3 regions of the Arthrobacter sp. Dra40 genome follow, and region 1 is predicted to be linked to each of the others. Evidence: riboswitches for the same ligand, from Rfam matches in the RefSeq annotation. Region 1 holds a riboswitch; each other region holds the start of a gene.
The links. Region 1 has a riboswitch for S-adenosylmethionine ahead of AC5RWT_RS17340 (acyl-CoA dehydrogenase family protein). Riboswitches for the same ligand answer to the same signal wherever they lie in the genome.
Positions count from the first base shown of each region.

Region 1 (14,301 bases):
CGGCGGTCTGGAGCCGGGACGCGAAGACCCGATCCAACGCGCGCGCCACGCTCAGGGTGGTCGCCCTGGCGGCGTAGGCCTTGGCGCTGATGTCGCCGACCACCTGCAGGATCTGCGCGTCGTGCCGGACCAGCGGCGCGTTGCCGTGGCCGAACACCCGCTTGCGTTCCCGCACGTTGGTGGCGGCGTCGGTGGTGACCGCCTGCGCGATGCCGGCCAGGGCCACCAGCAGGATGTGCTGGTAGAGCGCCGTCTGGTACGGGAAGCGGTCGGCGAACGCGGACACGTTGGCCGGGTCCACCTCGGCGTCGGTGAACACCGTGGTGCCGCTGCCGGTCAGCCGCTGGCCGAAGCCGTCCCAGTCGTCGTAGGTTTCCACGCCGGCTGTCTTGGTGGCGATGATCACCGAGACATCCGAGCCGTCGGGCCGCTTGGCGGTGACGTCGATCCAGTCGGCGAAGATGGTGCCCGTGGTGTAGAACTTGCGCCCGTTCAGCACCAGCTTGCCGCCGGCTTCGGACAGCACCGTGGCGGTGCCGCCGGCGCCCGGTTCGGTCCACGCGTTGCCGGCCAGCTGGCCGGAGGCGAAGCGCTGCAGCCAGCCGCTGCGGTCCCCGCCGCGGCCGTGCTGGTACAGGTTCTCCTCCACCAGCGCAATATGCGAGCGCAGCGCCTGCGGAATGTTGCTGTCCGCGGCGGCCAGTTCGATCAGCAGTTCGGTGAACTCTTCCCAGTCCAGCCCGTCGCCGCCGAGTTCGGCGGGGATCCGGGCGGCGCCAAAGCCGGCGTCCTTCAGCCAGCCGATCTGCTCAAACGGCAGCTCGCGGGCCAGTTCGCGGTCCAGCGCTCCTGCGGCGATGCGGTCGAAGATCGGACGGTACTTGGCGGCCGCCGCTTCGAAGGCTCGGGTCGCGTGGACGGAGGTTGTTGTGTAGTCAAGGGTTTCGGTCATGGTGGTGCTCCTGGAGTCTCGGCCGGGCACGGCCGAGGTGGGTCGGGTGGGGATACTGCGCAGATCAGGCTGCGGGGAAGCGTGTTGGGCGACGCGTTTGCGCGACGGGGCGTTGCGCGGGAAGGGCCTGCGGGGATCAGGTGTAGAGCGAGATCGGCTGGACTTCACCCAGCAGGAAGTGGGCGCCGACCTCCACCTTCTTGTAGTCCACCGGGTCGTGCAGGGTGTGCGTGCGGACATTGCGCCAGAAGATGTCCAGCCCCACCTCGGTTTTCGCGGAGGAGGAACCGGTGACTTCAAAAATGCGGTTGGCCACGTCCACGCCCACCTCGGTGGAGACGACCTTGAGCCGGGCGATCTCGATCTCTATGTCGGCGCGTGCGTCGGCCGTCAGTTCCCCGCCGACGGCGATGGCCGCGTCGAAGCGCCCGTTCGTCCGGTCCGCCAGCGCTTCCACGGCTGCCACGCGGGACGCGAGCTCCCCGTAGACCCGCTGGGTCAGCGGATCCTGTGCGTAGGTGTCGGCGCGGCTGAGGAACCAGGCGTTCTTGCGCGCCAGGGTGATCCGGCGTCCGCGTTCCAGCGCACCTTGGGCGATGCCCAGATAGACGTTGCCGAACGCCAGCTGGATGTACGGCGTGACCAGGCTGGAGAAAGGCTCCTCCCCCACCTCGCCGATGATGTCAGCGGAGGTGACCAGCACGCCGTCGTACTTCACGGAGCCGCTCGCGGAGAGGCGCTGACCCAACGCGTCCCAGTCGCCGAGGAATGAGATTCCGGCCCGGTCATGTTCCAGGGCCAGGGCCAGGAACTTGCCCTGATCCGGACCGGAGGTGATCGCGGCGTTGACCAGGATCGCGTCGCCCACGGACGCTCCGGTGGAGAAGTGCTTGACGCCGTCCAGCCGGTATCCGTCGCCGTCGGGAACCAATTCCAGGTTCGGATCCACCGGGTTGACCGAGTCGCCCCAGGACCAGCGGCCCTGGGCCGAGCGGCGGAGCAGGCGTTCCTGGACCTGCGCGCCGCCGTAGAAGACCACGGCGCCGAGGTTGGCGTAGTGGTAGGCGAGGATCTGCGCGATCGAGGCATCGGTGCGGGCCAGGATGCGCACGGCGTGCAGCGCGCTTTCCCAGTGGCCGCCCTCGCCGCCCCACTCGCTGGGGATGATCAGGTTGAACAGGCCGGAACTGCGCAGCAGCTCCACTTCGGCCTGCGGGTCCGCGTTGCGGCGGTCTCGCTCCAGCACGTCCGCGCTCAGCACGGCGGCCACGCCCTCGGCGATCTGCTGCCAGTGGGCGAGTTCTTCGCGGGTGGCATGTCCGGTCCATGGGGAACGGCGGGTCTGCTGGTTTTCTTCAATGACGACGGCGGTCATGGCGCCTCCTCGTGCAGGGGCTCCCGCCTGCCGGCGTCGCGCAGCAACCATCACGGTCGACGACGCAGCCTGGCGGGGGCCGTACTTGCCGGGCACCGATCTGTGCGCGGCCGGATCCTCATCTGGGGCACCCCGCTACGGAAGAGGGTTGCCGCCCAACCAGCCAGAGCTTGTCGTTGGGACTCTTGATCTTGGGGAAAAGTCTGCCGGGCGCGATCCGGCGCTGTGAAGCTTGTGACGGGCCGTGACGTTCCGCGGCCGAATGTTACAGCCGCCGTTCATGACGACGACGGCGGTCCCTCGCCTTCCGCCGGATCGCAGCCGCCCCGCCGGCACCCCGCGCCGCCGGGCTTGGCCGAATGAATTCCGGCCCGAGATGGGCCCTTTTCCGCGGTCCCCTATAGGCCATTCCGCGACGGGACTAGGGTGAAGTTGCGCCGCCAATATCGGCCGGTCCGGGGCGTCAACCGTCCCGCCGCTCAGGGAGGTTCGCATCATGAAGGCATGGCAATTTACCGGTACGAACAAGCCGCTGCAGCTCAACGAGGTGGAGGAGCCGCACGCCGGCCCCGGCGAGGTGGTGGTGGACGTCAAGGCGTCCGGTGTCTGCCACTCGGATGCCACCACGCTCGATGATCCGGGATGGATGGCGCTGTTCCAGCACGGGCTGCCCCGCACCATGGGGCATGAGTCCGCCGGGGTGATCAGCGAGGTGGGCGAAGGCATGAGCCACTGGAAGATGGGCGACCGGGTGGGCCTGTCTCCGGTGATGTCCGACGGGGACGCGCTCGGCTACGGCAAGTGGGACGGGGGTTTCGCCGCCAAGCTTCGCGCAACCGATGACAACCTCGTCGCCCTGCCCGACGAAGTGCCCTTCGACCTCGGCGCGATGGCGACCGACGCCGGCCTGACCGCCTACCACGCGATCATGGCTGTCGGCGGGGCAAGGGAGGGCATGAAAGTCGGCGTCATCGGCCTCGGCGGTCTTGGCTACATCGGCGCGCGCTCCGCGGCACTGTCCGGCGCCGAGGTCTACGGGGCCGAGGTCAACCCCGAGACGCAGAAATTGGCCGACGAGATCGGTCTGGCCGGCGTCGCCGACTCCATAGAGGAGTTTAAGGACAAGAACTTGGAACTGATCGTCGACTACGCCGGTTTCGGCACTACGACGTCGGCCGCCATTGAGACCCTCGCCGAGTTCGGCACCCTGGTCCAGGTCGGCATGGGCCGACTGGAATCGACCATCAACACCTACCCGATCATCATTAACCAGCTCACCATCAGGGGCTCGAAGTCCGGCACCAAGGAAGATTTGGCCGGCATCTACGAACTCATGAAGACCGGCCAACTGAACCCGCCGATGAACCACATCACGCACGCCGACATCCCGGGAGCCATCGACAAGCTCCGGGCCGGCGGAGTGGTTGGCCGCTTCATCGCGATGTACGAGTAATGACGTAACGGCCTTTAGCCAGCCCGCGGGCACGGCGGCGAGCCGCTGACGGCTTACAGGCCGAAGCGCGGGGCCTCGATGGCCGGGCAAGTGTCCATCACGACGTCGAGCCCTGCGGCCTTGGCGCGTTCCGCGGCGGCTTCGTCGACCACGCCCAGCTGTAGCCAGACCGCCTTCGCGCCGACCTCGATGGCCTGGTCCACCACCGGGCCGACCTTCTGGGAGTTGACGAAGCAGTCCACCACGTCGATCTGGCCCGGAATGTCCGCAAGCTTTCGGTAGCCGGTCAGGCCGTGGACGTCGTCGCCCTGCAGGTTGACCGGGACCACCTCCATGTCCAGCTGGTCCATCAGGTATCGGGAGATGCGCATGGCGACCCGGTGCGGGTTGGTGGACAGGCCGACGATGGCCCAGCGGCCGGGCGTGCTCAGCAGGCGGCTGACGACTTCGGGATCATTCTGGTGTGCCATGGCGCCACCCTACCCATGGGTTCCCGCTACCGGTACCTTCCCGTTCCCGCTACCGGCACCTTCGCCGTCTAATCACGCAGCCGGCGACCCATCGAGGAATCAGATAACGCCTTTAAACCGCGGTTTATGGGCGTTATCGGAATAGTGGATGGTTGTGGGTCAGCGGGTCGGCGCCGGCCGACGGACCGGGGTGTGGGCCGGCGGGGTTAGCGGGCCAACTGCTCGGTGTCGGATGGCCCGGAAGCGGCGGCCTTGTCGGCGTGCTCCGCCACCCAACTGCCCACCAGCTCCAGCAGTTCGGCGTCCACGGGCTCGCGGATCTGCCGCTTGTAGTCGGACAGGGTCGGGGCCTTCGGGTCCCGACGCAGCAGGTGCGAGAGGTCATCGATCTTCCGCGTAGTGACCGGGCCGGGCACGGTGGCCGCGATGACATCCAAGTCCTCCGGGTCTACCTGCACGTCCTTGGCGCCGGTGATGGCCAGCACCGGCATCTGCAAGCGCTCCAGGTACGGCACCGGGTCGAAGTCGATGAACTCCCGCTGCCAGAGCGCGTTCATCTTGCGCCCCTGCATCCGCACCACGTCCTCGGTGGTGGTCCGGATCTTCTCCACCGACTTGGCCTGGATCGTGACCAGATCCTTCCGCAGGACTTTCAACAGGAGACGCACGAATGCCGGCAGTGAATCGCCGATCTGGGCCGTCTGCCACCGGCCTGTCTCGAAGCCGGTGTGCGCCGAGGTGGAGAGCAGCACGGTTCCATCCAGCCGGCTCCCGGGCTCGGCCGCAACGGCAGCTGCATGGTAGCCGCCTTCGCTGTGGCCCACCAGGAACACCGGCAGGCCCTCGGCCTTCTGGGTGACCATCCAGCGGAGGGCGGCAGCGGCGTCGTCGGTGTTCTGCCGGAAGCCGGCCGCTAGGAAACTGCCGTCCGAGGCGCCGGTGCCTCGCTTGTCGTAGCGCAGCGAGGCGATGCCGTGGTCGGCCAGCTCGCGGGCCAGATCACGGCTGATGCCCAGCGGCATCCGCTTGTGGTCGGCGTTGCGGTCAACGGGACCGGAGCCGGGCAGGATCAGCGCTGCGCCGCGGACCGTCCCGGACGGCTTGGCCCAGGTTCCGACCAGCTTCATGGACCCGGAGGAGAAGCGGACCTCTTCCTCCGTGACCTGCTGCCCGGCAGGCAGTCCCGCAGCGGCGCGGACCTGCGCGGCGACATCCTCGGCGTCCGGCAGCGAGACGACCACGCGGGCGTACTTCTGGCCGGACAGGTCCAACTGGACGGCCGGGGTTCCCTGGCGGGCGACGGCGAGGGTCTTGCCGCGGCCGCGCCAGGTTCCGATCCTCGTCCGCCCCGGGATCGCCAGGCCGGGAGCACGCAGCCCGTGCACGCCGTCGAAAGCATCCGCCAGTACCTCCACCGAGGTCACGGCCGTCAGCGGGAACGCCTGATTCCCGATCAGCCCAGCCACTTTCTCCATCCGGTCCAACTCCAGCAGAACCTCGTTGTTCCCTACCCGTATTGCCGCCATTGCGCCTCCCTCCGGATCGTTTATTGCTCGTCAGTAAGTCGGTTCGAGTCCGGCATCGGCGCCGGCCAAGAATCATTATTATCAGTTGTGCGAACAATGTCAACTGTGAGAACGTAGAGCTATGTCCCCCTCACCGAGCGCCGAACTGATCCTGCACCCGGTTCGGCTGCGCATTGTGCAGTCGCTACTGGGCGGCCGCGAACTGACCACGGCGGAGATTTCTGCAGAACTTCCGGACATCCCCACCGCAACGCTCTACCGGCACATCGGCACACTGGCCAAGGCCGGCGTACTGGCGGTGGCCCACGAGCGGCCGGTCCGCGGCACCACCGAACGCACCTATCGGCTGGACGCCACCAAGAGTTCGGTGAACGACGACGAATTGGCCTCCATGACGGCCGAGGACCACCGGCGCGGTTTCATGGCGTTCGCGGCCGGCCTGCTGGAGGCCTTCGACCAGTACACGGCGCGGGAAAACCCAGACTTCGTCCGCGACGGCGCCGGCTACCGGCAGACCGCGCTTTGGATGACGGACGAAGAACTGGCGGAGTTCACCGCCGCCATCCGGGCGGCCGCAGAGCAGGCGGTGGACAACGGCCCGGGCGAAGGCCGGCACCGCCGACTGTTCTCCACGGTCCTGATTCCAGCGGATCCGCCCGCCTGACAGCCGCAGGGCGGAAGCTGAGGGCGGGACCCGGTCAGTGGTTACCCGGCGCCCCAGCAGAAGCAGAACGGGTGGCCGGCAGGGTCCGCGTAGACCTGGAATCCCGAGTCGGCCGCGGCGTCGTCGGCAGGTTTCAGCAGTTTGGCGCCGAGCGACGTTGCCAGTTCATGGGCCTCGGCCAGGTCATCTATGTAAAGGTCCAGATGGATCTGCTGCGGCGCGCCGTCGGGCCATTCCGGCGGGGTGTGGTCGGGCGCCAACTGGAACGCCAGCAGCGGCTCGCCGCCCACGGAAACGGTATGCCAGTCGTCCTCGGCCTTGACCGTCCCGTCCAGCAGGCCTGCCCAGAAGCTGCTCTCCGCGTCCAGGTCGGCGGCGTCGAACACGATGATCTGACGGTTGATTTTCATGCGGCCATCCTGCCATCGGCACCGAGCGGCGTCTACGAAATCACCCGCTCCGGCAACCGGCGCGGGCCGATCTTGGTGCCGCGGTTTGTTACGCCGCTTTATTACGGGCCGTTTGCTGCTGATACGGGCAGTGCCGTTTAGTTAGTCTTGACCATCCCGAGCGGCCGAGAGACCTGGATCGACGACGCCGCAGCAACCCTGGTCACCGGAAGCCATCCCAGACTGCCGGTGATAACGAGGTGACAAGCCACGGGTACGGCCGGCGGAAGCCGGACGCACGGCTTGAACCGTAGGGTGCTACTGCCAGGATCGATGGAGTGATCCCATGACTGCAGTACTGTCGTCGTCCCGCCACGCGGCTCCCGCTTCCGATGCACCCGCTTCCGGTCCCGGCTCCGCCCTGGCGGTTTCCTTCCGCGGCCTGAACCGCACCTTCGGCACCGGCGAAAACGCCCACACGGTGCTGCGTGACGTGAACTTCGACGTACGCCCCGGCGAAGTGCTGGCCATCCTGGGCCCGTCCGGCTGCGGCAAGTCCACCTTGCTCCGCGCCACCGCGGGCCTCGACGCGCCCAGCGTCGGCAGCGTGGACATCGACGGCACCCCGGTCCAGGGCATCGATTCCCGCTGCGCCGTCGCGTTCCAGGAACCGCGGCTGCTGCCGTGGCATACCCTGCAGGCCAACGTCGCCATCGGCCTGCCCAAGACTTCCAGCGCCAAACAGGGCAAGTCCAAGGTCGCCCGGCTGCTGGAACTGGTGGGCCTGGCCACCTTCGCCAAGCACCGTCCGCGCGAAGTCTCCGGCGGCATGGCGCAGCGGGCCTCGCTGGCCCGCGCTCTGGCCCGCAACCCGGGGGTACTCCTGCTGGACGAACCGTTCGGCGCGCTGGACGCGCTGACCCGGATCAAGATGCAGGATTTGCTGCTGGACATCCACGCGGCCGAACCCACCACCGTGCTGCTGGTGACCCATGATGTGGACGAAGCCCTGCAGCTGGCGGACCGGATCATCCTGCTGGGCAAGGAGGAAGGCCGCGACAACGACGGCGCCACGATTGTGCGCACCGTCGACGTTCCCGGCAGCCGCCCGCGGGACCGCGGTTCGGTGGAGCTGGCCCGAATGCGCCGCTCGCTGCTCGAAAGCCTCGGCGTCGACGGCCATTAGGCCGCCTCACACCTTTAGCACTTCCCGGGCGGTCCGCGCCCAAATCCACCCGTGACCGCGGAACTACTCCTGTTCCGCGCACCGTTCGAAGGGACCACCATGTCTATTGCCCGCCGCTTCTCCCGCCGCTCGATCCTGGCCGCGGCCGCCGTCGCCGCCACCGCTTCGCTGGCCCTGACCGGCTGCGTTGCGGGCGAAGATTCCGACGCCAGCGCGGCCGAGGGCACCGGCGACGGTGTGCTCAACATCGACTTCGCCACCTACAACCCGCTGAGCCTGATCATCAAGGAAAAGGGCTGGCTGGAGGCCACCTTGGCCGACGACGGGGTCGAGGTGAACTGGCTGCAGTCGGCCGGTTCCAACAAGGCCAACGAGGCACTGCGCTCCGGCGCCGTCGACGTCGGATCCACCGCCGGTTCCGCCGCGCTGCTGGCCCGCGCCAACGGTTCACCGATCAAGACCATCAGCCTCTACTCGCAGCCGGAGTGGGCCGCGCTGGTCACGCCGCCCGACTCCGGCATCGACTCCGTCGAGGACCTCAAGGGCAAGTCCGTGGCTGCCACCAAGGGCACCGACCCCTACTTCTTCCTGCTCCAGTCGCTGGAAGAGGCCGGCCTCTCCGCCGACGACGTCACCGTGGAGAACCTGCAGCACGCCGACGGTTTGACCGCACTGAAGCAGGGCTCGGTGGACGCCTGGTCCGGCCTGGATCCGATCATGGCCGGTGCCGAAAAGGACGGCGCCGAGCTGTTCTACCGGAACCTGGACTTCAACACCTACGGCTTCCTGAACGCCACCGAGTCCTTCCTGCAGGAAGAGCCGGAGCTGGCCCAGGCCGTGGTGAACGCCTACGAGAAGGCCCGCGCCTGGGCCGCCGAAAACCCGGAGGAAACCGCTCAGATCCTCGCGGACGTCGCCGGCCTGGACCTCGAGGTCGCCACCAAGGTGATCGCCGAGCGCAGCAACCTGGACGTTGAAGCGGCCCCGGGCGAGAAGCAGCGCGCCGTGCTGGAGAAGGTCGGCCCGGCGTTCGTCGAGACCGGTGACGTGAAGAGTCAGGCCGACATCGACGAAGCCCTGGCCACCCTGCTGGACGACTCGCTGGTGAAGAAGGCCGACCCGTCGGCCATCAAGGAATCCTGATGACGCACCTCGGCAACCCCGGCGCATCCGGCAACAGCGTTTACGCCACCAGCCAGGAAGGCCTCAAAGCCTCCGGCGTCCTCAAGACCGCAGAGGCAGGCCGGCCGCACCAGGACAGCCCCGCGCCGGAACGGCGCCCGGCCGGCGGTCGCTCCGCGGCCGGGGTCCTGGGCAACGGCTGGGTGCGCCTGCTGCTGGGCCTGCTGCTGCCGGCCGCCGTGCTGGCGGCGTGGCAGTTGAGCACCTCGGCCGGGCTGTTCAGCTCCGTCCAACTGCCGGCGCCGGGGGCGATCATCGAGGCCGCGGTTGACCTGCTCCAGCGCGGCGAACTGGCCCAGCACGTGGCCATCTCCACCCAGCGCGTGCTGCTCGGTTTCGCCTTCGGCGCCGCTCTAGGCCTGGTCTTCGGCGCGCTGATCGGCCTGTCCAGGGTTGCCGATGTGCTGCTCTCCCCCACCATCGGCGCGCTGCGTGCCGTGCCGTCGCTGGCGTGGGTGCCGCTGCTGATCCTGTGGATGAAGATCGGCGAGGACTCCAAGGTCACGCTGATCCTGATCGGCGCGTTCTTCCCGGTGTTCACCACGGTCTCGCTGGCGCTGCGCCACGTGGACAAGAACCTGGTGGAGGCGGGCCGCGCGTTCGGGCTCAAGGGCGTCAAGCTGCTGACCACCGTGCAGCTGCCGGCCGTGGTGCCCGCCGTGTTCTCCGGCCTGCGGCTGGCGCTGGCACAGGCATGGCTGTTCCTGGTGGCGGCTGAACTGATCGCTTCCTCCATGGGTCTGGGCTTCCTGCTCACGGACTCACAGAACAACGGCCGCACCGACCGGCTGCTGCTGGCCATCGTCCTGCTGGCCATCATCGGCAAAATCACCGACGCGCTCCTGGGAGTTGCGGAGAAATGGGCAGTCAAGAGATGGGCATAGAAGTAGCCGAAACCGCCGCCGGCCGGACCACCGCCGGAGGCACCGCCGTCGTGCTTGAAGAGGGCGCGGCGCCGTACCGCGACCAGGTCACGGCCTGGCCGGAGCCGCAGACCGAGGCCGAGCGGATTGCGTTCTGGGAGCGCGCCGCCGCCCGGCTGCAGTGGGCGGAGCCGTGGCACACCGCGCATTCGGCCACCCCGGTGGATACCGAGGCGCGCCGCGGCCCGGAGCTGCGCTGGTTCGACGGCGGCACGCTGAACGCCGCGGTGAACTGCGCCGACCGGCACGTGGCGGCCGGGCTGGGCGACAAGGTGGCGTTGCACTTCGAGGGCGAGCCCGGCGACCGGCGCACGGTGACCTACCGCGAGCTGCAGGAACTGGTTTCGCAGGCCGCCAACGCGCTGCTGGCGTTGGGCGTCGGCAAGGGCGACCGGGTGGTCATCTACCTGCCGGTGCTGGTGGAAACGATTGTCATCACGCTGGCGTGCGCCCGGATCGGCGCGGTGCATTCGCTGGTGTTCGGCGGCTTCTCCGCGGAGGCGCTGAAGTTCCGGGTGGAGGACACCCGCGCCAAACTGCTGGTCACCACCGACGGCCAGTACCGCCGCGGCACCGCCGTCCCGGTCAAGGCCAACGCGGACGAGGCCGTCTCCGGCGAGAACGCTATCGAGCACGTGCTGGTGATCAACCGGACCGGCCATAGGGACATCAACTGGGTGGAAGGCCGCGACGTCTGGTGGCACGACGTCGTCGAGTCGCAGCCGCGGGTACATCAGGCCGAGGCGTTCGACGCCGAGACGCCGCTGTTCATCATGTACACCTCCGGCACCACCGGCCAGCCCAAGGGCCTGGTCCACACCACCGGCGGGTACCTGACGCAGGCCTCGTTCAGCCACTCGTACCTGTTCAGCAACCCGGACCCGGACGCGCGCGCGGACGACGTGCACTGGTGCACCGCGGACCTGGCCTGGGTCACCGCGCACACCTACGAGATCTACGGGCCGCTGAGCAACGGCGTCAGCCAGGTGATCTACGAGGGCGTGCCGAATGCCCCGCACCCCGGCCGGCACTTCGAGGTCATCGAGCGCTACGGCGTGACCAACTACTACACCGCGCCCACGCTGGTCCGGTCGCTGATGGGCTGGTTCCCGGACGGCATTCCCGCCGAGTACAACCTGAGCTCCATCCGACTGGCCGGCACCGTGGGCGAGGCGGTGAACCCGGAGGCGTGGCGCTGGCTGCGGAGCCAGGTGGGCCGCGATTCGCTGGTTGCCGGCGACCCGTCGTCGGGCATTCCCATGGTGGATACCTGGTGGCAGTCCGAAACCGGCGCCACCGTCCTCTCGCCGCGACAGACCGATGCCTCCTTCAAGCCCGGCTGCGCCAAGCGCGCCTTGCCGGGGCTGACTACGGACATTGTGGACGACGGCGGTGCCCGGGTGGGTGCCGATCAGCAGGGCAACATTGTGGTCACCAAGACCGGGCCGTCCATGGCCCGGACCGTGTGGGGAAACCCGGAACGCTACTTCACCTCCTACTGGGAGAAGTACGCGGCGCAGGGCTGGTTCCTGGCCGGCGACGGCGCCCGGTTCGATGCGGACGGTGACACTTGGATCCTGGGCCGGACCGACGACGTCATCAACATCTCGGGCCACCGGCTGTCCACCATCGAGATCGAGTCCGCGCTGGTTTCGCATCCGGCTGTGGTGGAGGCCGGCGTCTGCCCGACGTACGACGCCAAGACCGGACACGCCGCCACCGCGTTTGTGGTGCCGCTGGACAAGTCTCTGATCGGGGCGGAGGGTGCGGCGTTGACGGCCGAGCAGGCCGCCGCGGTGAAGGCTTTGCGCGACCACGTGGCCACGCAGATCGGGCCGATCGCCAAGCCGCGGGACGTCGTGTTTGTGCCGGACGTGCCCAAGACCCGCTCCGGCAAGATCATGCGGCGGCTACTGACCCAGCTGTTCGAGGGATCCACGCTAGGCGACACCACGTCGCTGCAGAACGAGCCGTGCATCGCGGAGATCCAGGCCATCTGCCGGCCGCGGTAGTAGTTCGCCTCCAGCCACCATCCGTTCGCTCCCACGTCTTAGAGGCGGCCCGCGGCGTTTCGCCTAGTCAGGGCGTTGTGACCCTTCCGAAACGTGGGAGGTTAGTCCTATACGTGGGAGCGAACCAGGCAGGTCTGTCACGCCGACCTCCGCAGCATGGTCAGGACCTCAGCGACAACGCGATCCGGCGTGAAGACCAAGTCCTCGTAGACGTATCGGAGTGTGGGCAGCCCGCTGAGCATACCCGCATTGTTCCGTCGCCGGTCTTTGAGGAAGGTTGCGCGATCCCAGTGAAAATCGAATCCGTCCAGCTCAATGATGAGGCGGCCTTCCACCAGCATGTCGACCCGACCGAGTCCCCGGATCCGCACCTGAGTTTCCAAGTGAAGTCCGGCGCCGCGGAAGAGGTCCCGGGCAATAACCTCCAACGGCGAGTCGGCGTCATCGCCTATGCTCTGCACCAACTGCCGCCGCAAGCTGTTTCGCGTTCCCGGCAGGCGATCCAAAAGCTCTTCCTTTGAAACTCGGCCTAAGCGCACCGCCGACTCTGCGATGACCAGCGCTTCTAAGCGCGGACGGCAGCGAATGGCGTGCAACACACAATCCTCGATTCCTACGTAACCCCACCTGCCAACGTCCACTAGGCGGCCCCGGTGCTTGATCACGGTCTCAGGTTGTTTGCCGTGGTCCGTCCATAGATGCAATTGAGGCGGGTCCTTTACGGTCCATAGTCCGAGCTCCCTTGCGGCCGAGACGCATGTGATGAGCCCACCAGCCGTCATTGCGATGCGGAGGTTCGCATCCGCATCGGCAGTTCCTACGAGCCCCCGTCGAAGGGACGTCACGGCACCGGACGAGATAGCCAGCTTGAGCGCGTCTGGTCCGATGCCCGCCCTCCGCAGATCCTTAACGAAGGCAGTGCCTCCTCTTTTCGCCACGTAATCGGCGATCATTTCTGGAGTCTGCATGAGACCGAGGATGACCCGCTGTTTTCGGGGGCGCCAGTGTCGCACCGAAACTGTGCATAATCTCCGGGCCCCTAAGGGCCAAGCCGGTGCCCGGGCACTGCCTTCAGTACCGGCCGCCGAAGAGATGGATCTGCGAACGAACCTTGTCGCGGTGCTCCTCGATCATGGCCTCTCTGGCGGCGCCGGCTTGCCACCAGTCGCTGAGCCCGCGAGCAGTTGCAACTAGAGCGTGGAACAGGGCAATTACCCCGGGCCGGATCCCACCGATAGCACCGGGGCGGGCAGGCTCGCGCGCCGGCTCTGGCGGGGTCGGCCGAGCGGCTGCCGGGGACGGATGGATGGATGAGGCGGTTAAGGACGGGCTGCCATGCCGCCGGTCCGCGACGTCGAGGTGGTGACGGGTCTGCGTTGAAGTAGTCATGGCTACAGATTCCGCGCATGTTCAGGCAAGAGCCACGATTCGGCAGAACCCGAATCGGGAATAAATCCGACGCTGCGCGCGGAAGATGCCCAGCTCAAGCCGTCCCCAAGATTCGGTCCAGCCCGAATCCTCGACTGGCGCACCCGGCGACCTTACGCTGTTCCCATGCACATCACGCTCAGCAGCGAGGACCTGACCAAGGTCCGGTTCGAGGCGGCACCGCTGGGCGAGACGGTCGCCAGCCTGCGCGCCCTGCAGGTGGGCACACCCATCCACCGCCCCTGGATCGAGGACACTAAGCGGCGCATCGCCGAGTCAGCCGATCCGCTAGCCCGCGACCACCTGCGCCTGCTCACCGCGCTGGTTCCGCCGAAAGGCTTCCTGGCTGACTCCATCACCCCCACCCCCAAGTACCAAGGCACGTTCGCCGAGGGCCTCGCCGCCGTCGCCGACGTGCCGCCGGAGGTGTGGCAGCGCGACGTCACCCACCTGCTCAGTCAGAGCCCTGCCGACTACGCGCGCGAGGAACTGCAGCGGCTCGCGGAGGACATCGACGCCGGCATCCCGCGCATCACCGCCGCCCTCGAGTGGTACTGGGGCACCGCCGTCGAGCCGGTATGGCCGCGCCTGCGGTCCCTACTGCTGGCGGACATCGACAGTCGCCTGGCCCAACTGTCGCGCGACGGCATCCTCGAGGTGTTCAAGAGCCTGCACCCCAGCGTGCGCCCCACGCCCACCGGCCTCGAGATCATGCGCGGCTGCGAGGCCGACGACGTCCCC
Region 1 covers NZ_JBNHHB010000042.1:12,034-26,334, forward strand. Annotated here, with positions in the region: gene AC5RWT_RS17335 (acyl-CoA dehydrogenase family protein) at 1-952, opposite strand, end outside; gene AC5RWT_RS17340 (acyl-CoA dehydrogenase family protein) at 1,089-2,327, opposite strand; SAM riboswitch class IV at 2,404-2,518, opposite strand; gene AC5RWT_RS17345 (zinc-binding dehydrogenase) at 2,824-3,780, shown strand; gene AC5RWT_RS17350 (CoA-binding protein) at 3,834-4,250, opposite strand; gene AC5RWT_RS17355 (alpha/beta hydrolase) at 4,457-5,776, opposite strand; gene AC5RWT_RS17360 (helix-turn-helix domain-containing protein) at 5,898-6,440, shown strand; gene AC5RWT_RS17365 (VOC family protein) at 6,482-6,850, opposite strand; gene AC5RWT_RS17370 (ABC transporter ATP-binding protein) at 7,176-8,015, shown strand; gene AC5RWT_RS17375 (aliphatic sulfonate ABC transporter substrate-binding protein) at 8,115-9,158, shown strand; gene AC5RWT_RS17380 (ABC transporter permease) at 9,158-10,081, shown strand; gene acs (acetate--CoA ligase) at 10,057-12,132, shown strand; gene AC5RWT_RS17390 (endonuclease domain-containing protein) at 12,270-13,085, opposite strand; gene AC5RWT_RS17395 (hypothetical protein) at 13,204-13,521, opposite strand; gene AC5RWT_RS17400 (ArsR/SmtB family transcription factor) at 13,687-14,301, shown strand, end outside.

Region 2 (4,655 bases), on a different contig from region 1:
CAGGGTCCCCGGCGCGTACTCCGTGGGGTAGGCACCCAGCTTCTGCAGCTCCGGCACGACGTATTCCACGATGTCCTCGAAGGTGCCCGGGGTGATCGCGTAGGCCAGGTTGAACCCGTCCACGTCGGTCTCGTCGACCCACTCCACCAGCTTGGCGGCCACCTCCGCGCCGGACCCGACGGTGATCGGGCCGAAGCCGCCGACGCCGACCCATTCGGCCAGCTGACGAATGGTCCACGGTTTGCCGCTGTCGCCGGAAGCCTTCTGGAAGGTCTCCACCGAGGACTGGATGGCATTGGACTTCACGTTTTCGCCGATCACGTCGTCCGGGCCGTAGGTGGAGAGGTCAACGCCCATCCAGCCTGAGATCAGGGCCAGCGCGCCGTTGATGTCCGCGTAGGACTTGTAGTCCTCGAATTTGGCCTGCGCGGTGGCGGTGTCCGGTCCGGTCACCACGGTCTGCATCGCGTAGATGCGTACGTCGTAGCGGTCGCGGCCCGCCGCTTCCACGGCGTCGCGGATTTTCTTGACCGACGCGGCCAGCATCTCCTTGGTCGGGCAGGTCACGAACACCGCCTCGGCGTTCTCGGCGGCGAACTCGGTGCCGCGCTTGGAGGCCCCGGCCTGGAAGATGACCGGGGTGCGCTGCGGGCTCGGCTCGGTGATCGCGATGCCGGGAACCTTGAAGTACTTGCCCTCGTGCCGGATCTCGTGGACCTTGGCCGGGTCGGTGAAGACGCCGGTCTCCACGTCCTTGACCACGGCGTCGTCCTCCCACGAGCCCTCAAGCAGCTTGTAGATGACCTCAAGGTATTCGTCCGCGTGGTTGTAGCGCTCGTCGTGCTCCAGCTGGTCTTCCTGGCCCATGTTGCGCGCCGCCGAGGGCAGGTAACCGGTGACCACGTTCCAGCCGACCCGCCCGTTGGTCAGGTGGTCAAGGGTGGCCAGGCGGCGGGCGAACGGGTACGGGTGCTCGTAGGCGGTGCCGGCGGTGACGCCGAAGCCGAGGTTTTCGGTCACCGCGGCCATCGCCGAGACCAGCATGAACGGATCGTTCACCGGGACCTGCGTGCCGGCGCGCAGCGTCGTCTCGTTGGAGGACCCGAAGACGTCGTAGGTGCCGAGCACGTCGGCAATGAACAGGCCGTCGAACATGCCCTTTTCCAGCACCTTGGCCAGGTGGGTCCAGTAGCCGATGGTGTTGTAGGTGGCGGACTTGTCCTGCGGGTGGCGCCACAGTCCGGGCGACTGGTGGCCCACGCAGTTCATGTCGAAGGCGTTGAAACGGATCTGGCGCCGGGTGTTGGGCTGCGGGTTGTTCACTGTCATGTCAGGCTCCTTTTCTGATGAGAAGAGCCCGCGCCGGCACTCCGTTGGGCATCAGGATGCCTACGGAAGACCAACGAGAGATCGAGCTTCTCCATCGGTCCTGGCGGTAGCACCTTCCTCAAAGGAGGGGGTTGCTGCGGCGTCAACAAGCCAGGTCTCTCGGCCGCTCTGGATGGGTACCCCTCCATTGGACACCCGCAGGCGGCCGGGAGGGAAATGTCCCGCGTCACGCGGGGTAAGAAATTACGACTTCGGAGCGCCCTCCCGCCTCTTCGCCCCCGCTAGTGTTCCGGCCGCGAAGCACAGCAGGATCAGGACGACGACGGCGACTGCCAGCGGGACGCTGTTGCCGACCAGGGTCGGGAGGCTCTGCAGGATCAGCCCCAGGATTCCCAGCAGCCCGATGAGTCCGAGTGCCGGGGCGGCGGTGCGTTTCCAGTCCCGGAGGGGCGCACCGTTCCGGCGGAAGAAGACCAGCACGGCGACGCTGGTCAGCGTCATCAGCACCACCAGGCCCAGGGAGGCGAAGCCCGCGAACCAGGTGTAGAACTGCACGATCGGATCCCAGCCGGCCACCACGGCGGCCAGCACACCGTAGGCGCGGACCACCTCGTCGACAGCTGGTGCCAGCAGGCCGTAGACACCGGCTTCCAGCGCGAGGTAGGAGAGCAGCGCCACGAACGCCGCACCCAGTCCGGTCCGGCGGCCCAGTCCTTTGTCCACGTAGCTGTAGAAGGCACCGGCGCTGGGCACATGCGGCGTCATGGTGGTGAATCCGACGGCGAACAACAACAGGATGCCCATCGCCAGCAGGAAAATGAACGGGAGGCCGGCGCCGTTGCCGCTGGCGATGGCCAGTGGCACGGTCCCGCCAATAACACCCAGCGGCGACGCGGCGGCCAGCACGATGAGCACGATGCTGGCGACGCCGAGCCGGCCGGAAAGCCGAGGTACCGCTTTGGCTGCGGAGACGGGCGCGGGGGCCGCAAGGGTTTGCGGGGTGGAAACAGACATGGTGTGCCTTCTTCTTAGACGGCCGCGGACACAGCGGCGGAGCTGTGGGGCTGGCGGGCGGCATCGGCGTCGGCCTCGCCGATGGTCCAGATGAACGGCGGTTCGGTCGCGTTGACTTCCCAGTCGCCGAGGATCCGCGCCTTGTAAATGAACGGGTTGTGCGTCGCCACGGTGCGCGCGTTGCGCCAGTGCCGGTCCAACGCCTTGTCCTTGCTGGTCGAGGACGCACCCAGCGCGTTGAAGAGGGCGCCCGCGGCGTCCGGTACCAAGGTGCTGAGCACTATCTGCGCCTGGCCCGACGCCAGTTCGACGGCGGCGTTGGCCGCCTTCTCGACGGCGGCGGGGTGCAGCCGCGCCGCGAAGACCCGGTCCAGCCTGCCGGCCACGCTCAGGGTCGTCGCCTTCGCTGCGAAGGCCTTGGCGCTGATCTCGCCGACCACTTGCAGGATCTGGGCGTCGTGCCGGACCAGCGGAGTGTTGCCGTGGCCGAACACCCGCTTGCGCTCCCGAACGTTGCCGGCGGCATCCTTGGTAACAGCCTGGGCGATGCCGGTCAGGGTAACCAGCAGGATGTGTTGGTACAGCGCCGTCTGGTAGGGGAAACGATCGGTGAAGGCGGAGACGTTGGCCGGGTCCACGGCGGCGTCGGTAAACACCGTGGTGCCGCTTCCGGTCAGCTGCTGGCCGAAACCGTCCCAGTCATCGAACGTTTCCACGCCCGGCGTCTTGGTGGAGAGGATCACCGAGACGTCGGTGCCGTCCGAGCGTTTGGCGGTGACATCAATCCAGTCGGCGAAGATGGTGCCGGTCGTGTAGAACTTGCGGCCGTTCAGCAGCAGCTTGCCGCCGGCTTCGGACAACACGGTGGCAGTTCCCCCGGCGCCGGGTTCGGTCCAGGCGTTGCCGGCCAGTTCCCCGGAGGCGAAGCGCTGCAGCCAGCTGCTGCGGTCCCCGGTACGTCCGTGGTGGTACAGGTTTTCCTCCACCAGCGCGATGTGCGAGCGCAGCGCCTGCGGGATGTTGCTGTCCGCGGCGGCCAGTTCGATCAACAGCTCGGTGAATTCCTCCCAGTCCAGTCCGTCGCCGCCGAGTTCGGCGGGGATCCGGGCGGCGCCGAAGCCGGCTTCCTTCAGCCAGCGGATCTGCTCAAACGGCAGCTCGCGGGCCAGTTCGCGGGCCAGCGCACCGGCAGCGATGCGTTCGAAGATCGGGCGGTATGTGGCTGCTGCGGTTTCGAAGGAGGTTGTTGCGGGGGCAAGGGTTTCGGTCAAGGTGATGCTCCTGGGGACTCGGCTGGGGCTCGGCCGCGGAGGGCCGGGGACGGGACGGGACGGGACGGGGTGGAAGGCGCGCCGATTGGCTGCGCGCTCAGGTGTAAAGCGAGATCGGCTGGACATCGCCGCGCAGGAAGTTGGCGCCGACCTCAACCTTCTTGTAGTCGACCGGGTCGTGCAGGGTGTGCGTGCGGACATTGCGCCAGAAGATGTCCAGGCCGACGTCGGTTTTCGCTGAGGACGAGCCGGTGGTCTCGAAGATGCGGTTCGCCACCTCCACCCCGATCTCGGTGGAAACCACCTTGAGCCGGGCGATCTCGATCGCGATGTCCGCCCGTGCTTCGGCTGTCAGTTGGCCGCCGGCGGCGATGGCGGCGTCGAACCGTTCATTTGTCCGGTCCGCCAGCGCTTCCACCGCCGCGACGCGGGAGGCCAGTTCGCCGTAGACACGCTGAATCAGCGGGTCCTGGGCATAGGTTTCGGCGTTGCTGAGGAACCAGGAATTTTTGCGGGCCACGGTAATCCGGCGCCCCTGCTCCAGCGCCCCCTGGGCAATGCCCAGGTAGAGGTTGCCGAAGGCCAGCTGGATGTACGGGGTGACCAGCGTGGAGAAAGGCTCCTCCCCCACGTCGCCGATGATGTCCGCGGCGGTGACCTGCACGCCGTCGTACTTCACGGAACCGCTGGCCGAGAGGCGCTGGCCCAGCGCGTCCCAGTCACCGAGGAACGAGATGCCGGCGCGGCCATGCTCCAGGGCAAGCGCCAGGAACTTCCCCTCATCCGGGCCGGCCGCAATCACTGCGTTGACCAGGATCGCGTCGCCCACCGACGCACCGGTGGAGAAGTGCTTGACGCCGTCCAACCGGTAGCCGCCGCCCTCGGGGATCAGCTCCAGGTTCGGGTCCACCGGGTTGACCGAATCGCCCCAGGACCAGCGGCCCTGGGCGGACCGACGGAGCAGGCGTTCCTGGACCGGCGCGTCGCCATAGAACACGACCGCGCCGAGGTTGGCGTAGTGGTAGGCCAGGATCTGGGCGA
Region 2 covers NZ_JBNHHB010000140.1:1,241-5,895, reverse strand. Annotated here, with positions in the region: gene AC5RWT_RS27630 (LLM class flavin-dependent oxidoreductase) at 1-1,329, opposite strand, end outside; SAM riboswitch class I at 1,418-1,508, opposite strand; gene AC5RWT_RS27625 (hypothetical protein) at 1,573-2,343, opposite strand; gene AC5RWT_RS27620 (acyl-CoA dehydrogenase family protein) at 2,358-3,614, opposite strand; gene AC5RWT_RS27615 (acyl-CoA dehydrogenase family protein) at 3,712-4,655, opposite strand, start outside.
Region 2: another riboswitch for S-adenosylmethionine. It lies ahead of AC5RWT_RS27630 (LLM class flavin-dependent oxidoreductase); the one in region 1 lies ahead of AC5RWT_RS17340 (acyl-CoA dehydrogenase family protein).

Region 3 (4,655 bases), on a different contig from region 1:
ACGGAGCGGTTGATGCAGCAGCCGAGTCGCCAGGACATCCGCCGCCACCGGCTGCGGGCGCAACGGCTGTGGGACAGCCCCGGGGACGACGGCCCGGTTGCCGTAGTGCCGTGGCTGCTCGCCTTCCAGTCCCAGGAGTATGCCTACGCCCGCTGGTCGCTGGCGCAGCGCTGCAGCGGGCCGGCCCGGGACGATGCCGCGGAAGTGGATGCGGCTATCGCGGCCGGCCGCATCCTGCGCACGCATGTCCTGCGGCCGACCTGGCACTTTGTGTCCGCCGGGGACCTGCGCTGGCTGATGCTGCTCTCAGCCCCGCGCCTGAAGGCTGGAAACAAGGGCCGGGACCGGCAACTAGGCCTGGACGAGGCGACGGTGGCGCGCAGCAACGATGTGCTGGCCGATGCTGTGGCCAACGGCAGGCACCGCACCCGGGATGAACTCGCCGCCCGGCTCAGCGAAACGGGGCTGCTGGCGGACGACGGGGTGCGGCTGAACGGCGCGCCGCTGCGCGGCCAGCGGCTGGGGCACCTGGTGTTCCACGCCGAAATCGACCGCGTGCTGGTCAGCGGCCCGCCACGCACTGCGGATTCCGGTGCCCTCCAGCAAACCTACGCGTCCTTCGACGAGCGGGTACCGCCGCTGCCGGCGGATTTCGACCGCGACGCAGCACTGTCACAGTTGACCGCCCGGTACTTCGCCAGCCGCGGACCAGCGGCCGTGAAGGACTGCTCCGACTGGTCCAACCTTCCACAGGCTGACATCGCGCGCGGCTTGGAAGCCGGCGGCCACGACGGACTCGAACGGACCGAAGCCGAGGGCGTACAGCTCTGGTATTCCCCGGCCGCCGGAACAGCCGGAAGTACGGCCGTTGCCAATGATGAACTGCCCCGGGCTGACCTGATCCAGTGCTACGACGAATATGTGATGGGCTACTCCAAGACCCGCGGCTATCTCGACGGCGCTGCCCCGGCAGCTCTCAGTAGTACGGTGCCGATGCACGTGCTGCTGCTGGACGGGAAGATGGTGGCCAACTGGAAACACGTGCTCGGGCCCGGCGCGGCGCAGCTGCGGCTCAGGCCGCTGCGGTCATTCACTGAGTCGGAGCGACACGCCGTGGGCTTGGCCGTGGAACGCTACGCAGCATTTCTGCGGCGGCCGGTCACGATCGAACTGATCTGACGTCCCGTTCAACCTGATCCGATGCCCCGCTCGATGTGGCTTGACCGTCCCCTCAACCTCATCCCGGACACGGGCGGGGATCCGCCCTGATGGCGGACCCCGCCGTCGTACTCATGCAGCTTTCAGGTTGGCGGGACGAACCATTAGGCGGGCGCGAAGAACGCCTCGGTGAGGGCCTCATGCAGCTGGTGGATATCGGTGAGGAAGCCGTCGTGGCCCAGCGGCGTTTCAATGGTGTGGACCTTGACTGCCCCGGGCAGCGCCTCGGCCAGCTGCCGCGACTGTTCGGGAAAGTACAGGCGATCGGAATCCACGGCGGCGATGAAGAACTGCGTTTCGGTGAGGCCGCCGAGCGTCTGCTCGAGTGAGCCCCGGCCCCGGGCAATGTCGTGGCTGACCAGGGCCTCGGTGAGCAGGATGTAGCTGTTGGCGTCAAAGCGCGCGACGAGCTTGTCCGCTTGGTAGTCGAGGTAGCTTTCCACTGCATAGCGGCCACGTGCGGACGGCGTGATACCGCCGAACGGCTGCTCCTCCGCCTGCGGCCTGCGTCCGAACCGGTACTCCAGCTCCGGCTCTGCGCGGTAGTTGATGTGCGCAATGCGCCGGGCAATGCCGAGTCCGGCCTCGGGAGCAGGACCGTCGTAAAAGTCGCCGCCGGCGAAGTGCGGGTCCAGCCGGATGGCGGCGACCTGCGCCTGCGCGAAGGCAATTTGCTCAGCGGTGCTCGCGGCGCCGCACGACAGGACTGCGCACCGGGCTGTGCGCTCCGGGAACGTTACCGCCCATTCAAGCGCGCGGGCGCCACCCATCGACCCGCCGAGTACTGTGTGCCAGCGCCGGATGCCCAGCGCGTCGGCCAGGCGCGCTTCGGCCCGGACCGAATCGCGGATCGTGACGAACGGAAACCGTGACCCCCACGGTGTCCCGTCCGGCGCGGGGGACGCGGGGCCGGTGGAGCCGTAGCAGCCGCCAACCATGTTGGCGGCCACTACGAAATAGCGCTCCGTGTCGATCGTGGCACCGGGACCCACCAGATCATCCCACCAGCCGTCCTCGTCGGAGTAACCGCGCGCGACATGCGTGCTGCCGGTCAGGGCGTGTTCGATCAGGACAGCGTTGGACGCGTCCGCATTCAAGGTGCCCCAGGTTTCATAGCCGAGGACCACCTCGGGCAGATAGCCGCCGGCCTCCAGTTCCAGGGCGCCAAGAGGCATCCGGCGCAGAAGGCCGTCCGTCGCCTGTTCCACCAGTTCCTGCGGTTGCACTATCGTCACGCTGCGCTCTACCTGCTTGCCTAGTCGTCCGCACCCTTGGCGGCGCGGAAACCGGCCTCCAGGTCGGCGATGATGTCGTTGACGTTCTCGATGCCCACCGACAGCCGGACCAGCCCGTCCGTCACCCCGGCGGCGAGCCGCTCCGAGGCCGAGAGCTGGGCGTGGGTGGTCGACGCCGGGTGGATCACCAGCGAGCGGACATCGCCCAGGTTGGCCACGTGCGAATGCAGTTCAAGGCCGTCCACAAAGCGCTTGCCGGCTTCGATGCCGCCCTTGATCTCGAAGGAAACGATGGCGCCGGTGCCCTTCGGACCGTACTTGCGGCCGCGGTCGTACCACGGGCTCGAGGGCAGGCCGAGGTACGCGACGGAGGTAACGTCGTCGTGCCCTTCCAGGAATTCGGCGACCTTCTGCGCGTTCGCCACGTGCCGCTCCACGCGCAGGCTCAGCGTCTCCAGTCCCTGGGCGATCAGGAACGCATTGAACGGCGAAATGGCGGACCCCAGATCGCGCAGCAACTGCACCCTGGCCTTGAGGATGTAGGCCAGGTTGGCACCCAAGGCACCGTTGACCCCCAGGTCGCGGGCGAAGATCAACCCGTTGTAGGTCTCGTCCGGAGTGTTGAAGCCCGGGAACTTGCCGGGGTCCGCGGCGAAGTCGAAGGTGCCGCCATCCACGATCACCCCGCCGATGGCGGTCCCGTGGCCGCCGAGGTACTTGGTGGCCGAATGGAGCACGATGTCAGCACCCCACTCAATCGGGCGGATCAGGTACGGGGTTGCCAACGTGTTATCGACAATCAGCGGCACACCGTTCTCATGGGCGATGGCGCTGACGCCCTCCAGGTCCAGCACGTCCTGGCGCGGATTGGAGACGACCTCGCCGAAGAACGCTTTGGTGTTCGGTTTCACAGCGTCGCGCCACTGCTGCAGGTTGTCCGGATCCTCGACGAAGGTGACGTCGATGCCGAACTTGGGCAGCGTGGTGCGGAGCAGGTTGTAGGTGCCGCCGTACAGGCTGGGACTGGCCACGATATGGTCGCCGGCCTCGGCGAGGTTCAGGATGGAGAAGGTTGATGCTGCCTGTCCCGAGGCGAGCAGCAGGGCGCCGACGCCGCCTTCGAGGTTCGCGATCCGGGTCTCGACTGCCTCGCTGGTGGGGTTGCCGATCCTGGTGTAGATAGGCGACAGTTCGGACAAGGCAAAGCGGTCCGCGGCGCTCTGCGTGCTGGGGAAGACGAACGAGGTTGTCTGGTAGATCGGCAGGGCCCGGGCGCCTGTTGCGGCATCCGGCTCCTGGCCTACGTGAATCTGACGGGTCTCAAAGGACCAATCTGCAGTGGACATGGTGCAACTCCTTCAGTGGAAGGGGTCATCCGGGATCCGGCCGTGCCGGCATGTCTATCCCGGGTGTGACCCGCGCTTGCGCACCGCCTCATGGCGGCTGCCTGGTCTTCACCCGGGGCACCCCACGCGGTTGGAGGGTTGCCGGCCAGCAAACCGGGGTTTCACGCTGGCACTCATGACCTGCTTCCAGTGTCCGTGGCCAGGCGTCCAGCCGCAAGAATGTGACACCTTATGACCGGCCGCGGCACAGCCTTTCCCCGCATCGTGGGGGCGGGCGCGGCTGGGCCGCTCCCCGCACTTTGGGGCGCGCACGGCAGAGCTTCTCCCCTGTTTGAGGCCGTGCCATGGCTGCCCGCTTTGCTCATGACCTATGGTGAAGAGCCGCAGCGACAACCGAGTGACTTAGGTCACCCTAAGTCGAGAGCGGGTTCACAAAGTGCCAAGATATAGCCATGCGCTTCGACCATGTTTCCTATGCTGCTGAACCCGACGGTCTGGCTGCCACTTCAGAGCGGATAGCCGCAGCTCTGGGCATCGACGCAGTCAAGGGCGGGGTGCATCCCCGCTTCGGCACCCGCAATATGATCTTCCCCCTCACCGACCACCACTACCTGGAGGTCGTGGAGGTCCTGGACCACCCCGCGTCGGACAAGGCCCCCTTCGGCCAGGCGGTCCGTGCACGGTCCGAAGCCGGCGGCGGCTGGATGGGTTGGTGCGTGGAGGTCGGGGATCTGACCCCGTTCGAAGAACGACTGGGCCGCCACGCCGTGCCCGGCAACCGCAAGTTCCCGGACGGGCAGGAATTGAGCTGGCAGCAGATCGGCATCAAGGGCTTGATCGCCGACCCGCAGGTTCC
Region 3 covers NZ_JBNHHB010000224.1:5-4,659, reverse strand. Annotated here, with positions in the region: gene AC5RWT_RS31905 (SGNH/GDSL hydrolase family protein) at 1-1, shown strand, start outside; gene AC5RWT_RS31900 (winged helix DNA-binding domain-containing protein) at 13-1,179, shown strand; gene metX (homoserine O-acetyltransferase MetX) at 1,323-2,393, opposite strand; gene AC5RWT_RS31890 (bifunctional o-acetylhomoserine/o-acetylserine sulfhydrylase) at 2,474-3,799, opposite strand; SAM riboswitch class IV at 3,867-3,980, opposite strand; partial or broken gene AC5RWT_RS31885 (VOC family protein) at 4,252-4,655, shown strand, end outside.
Region 3: another riboswitch for S-adenosylmethionine. It lies ahead of AC5RWT_RS31890 (bifunctional o-acetylhomoserine/o-acetylserine sulfhydrylase); the one in region 1 lies ahead of AC5RWT_RS17340 (acyl-CoA dehydrogenase family protein).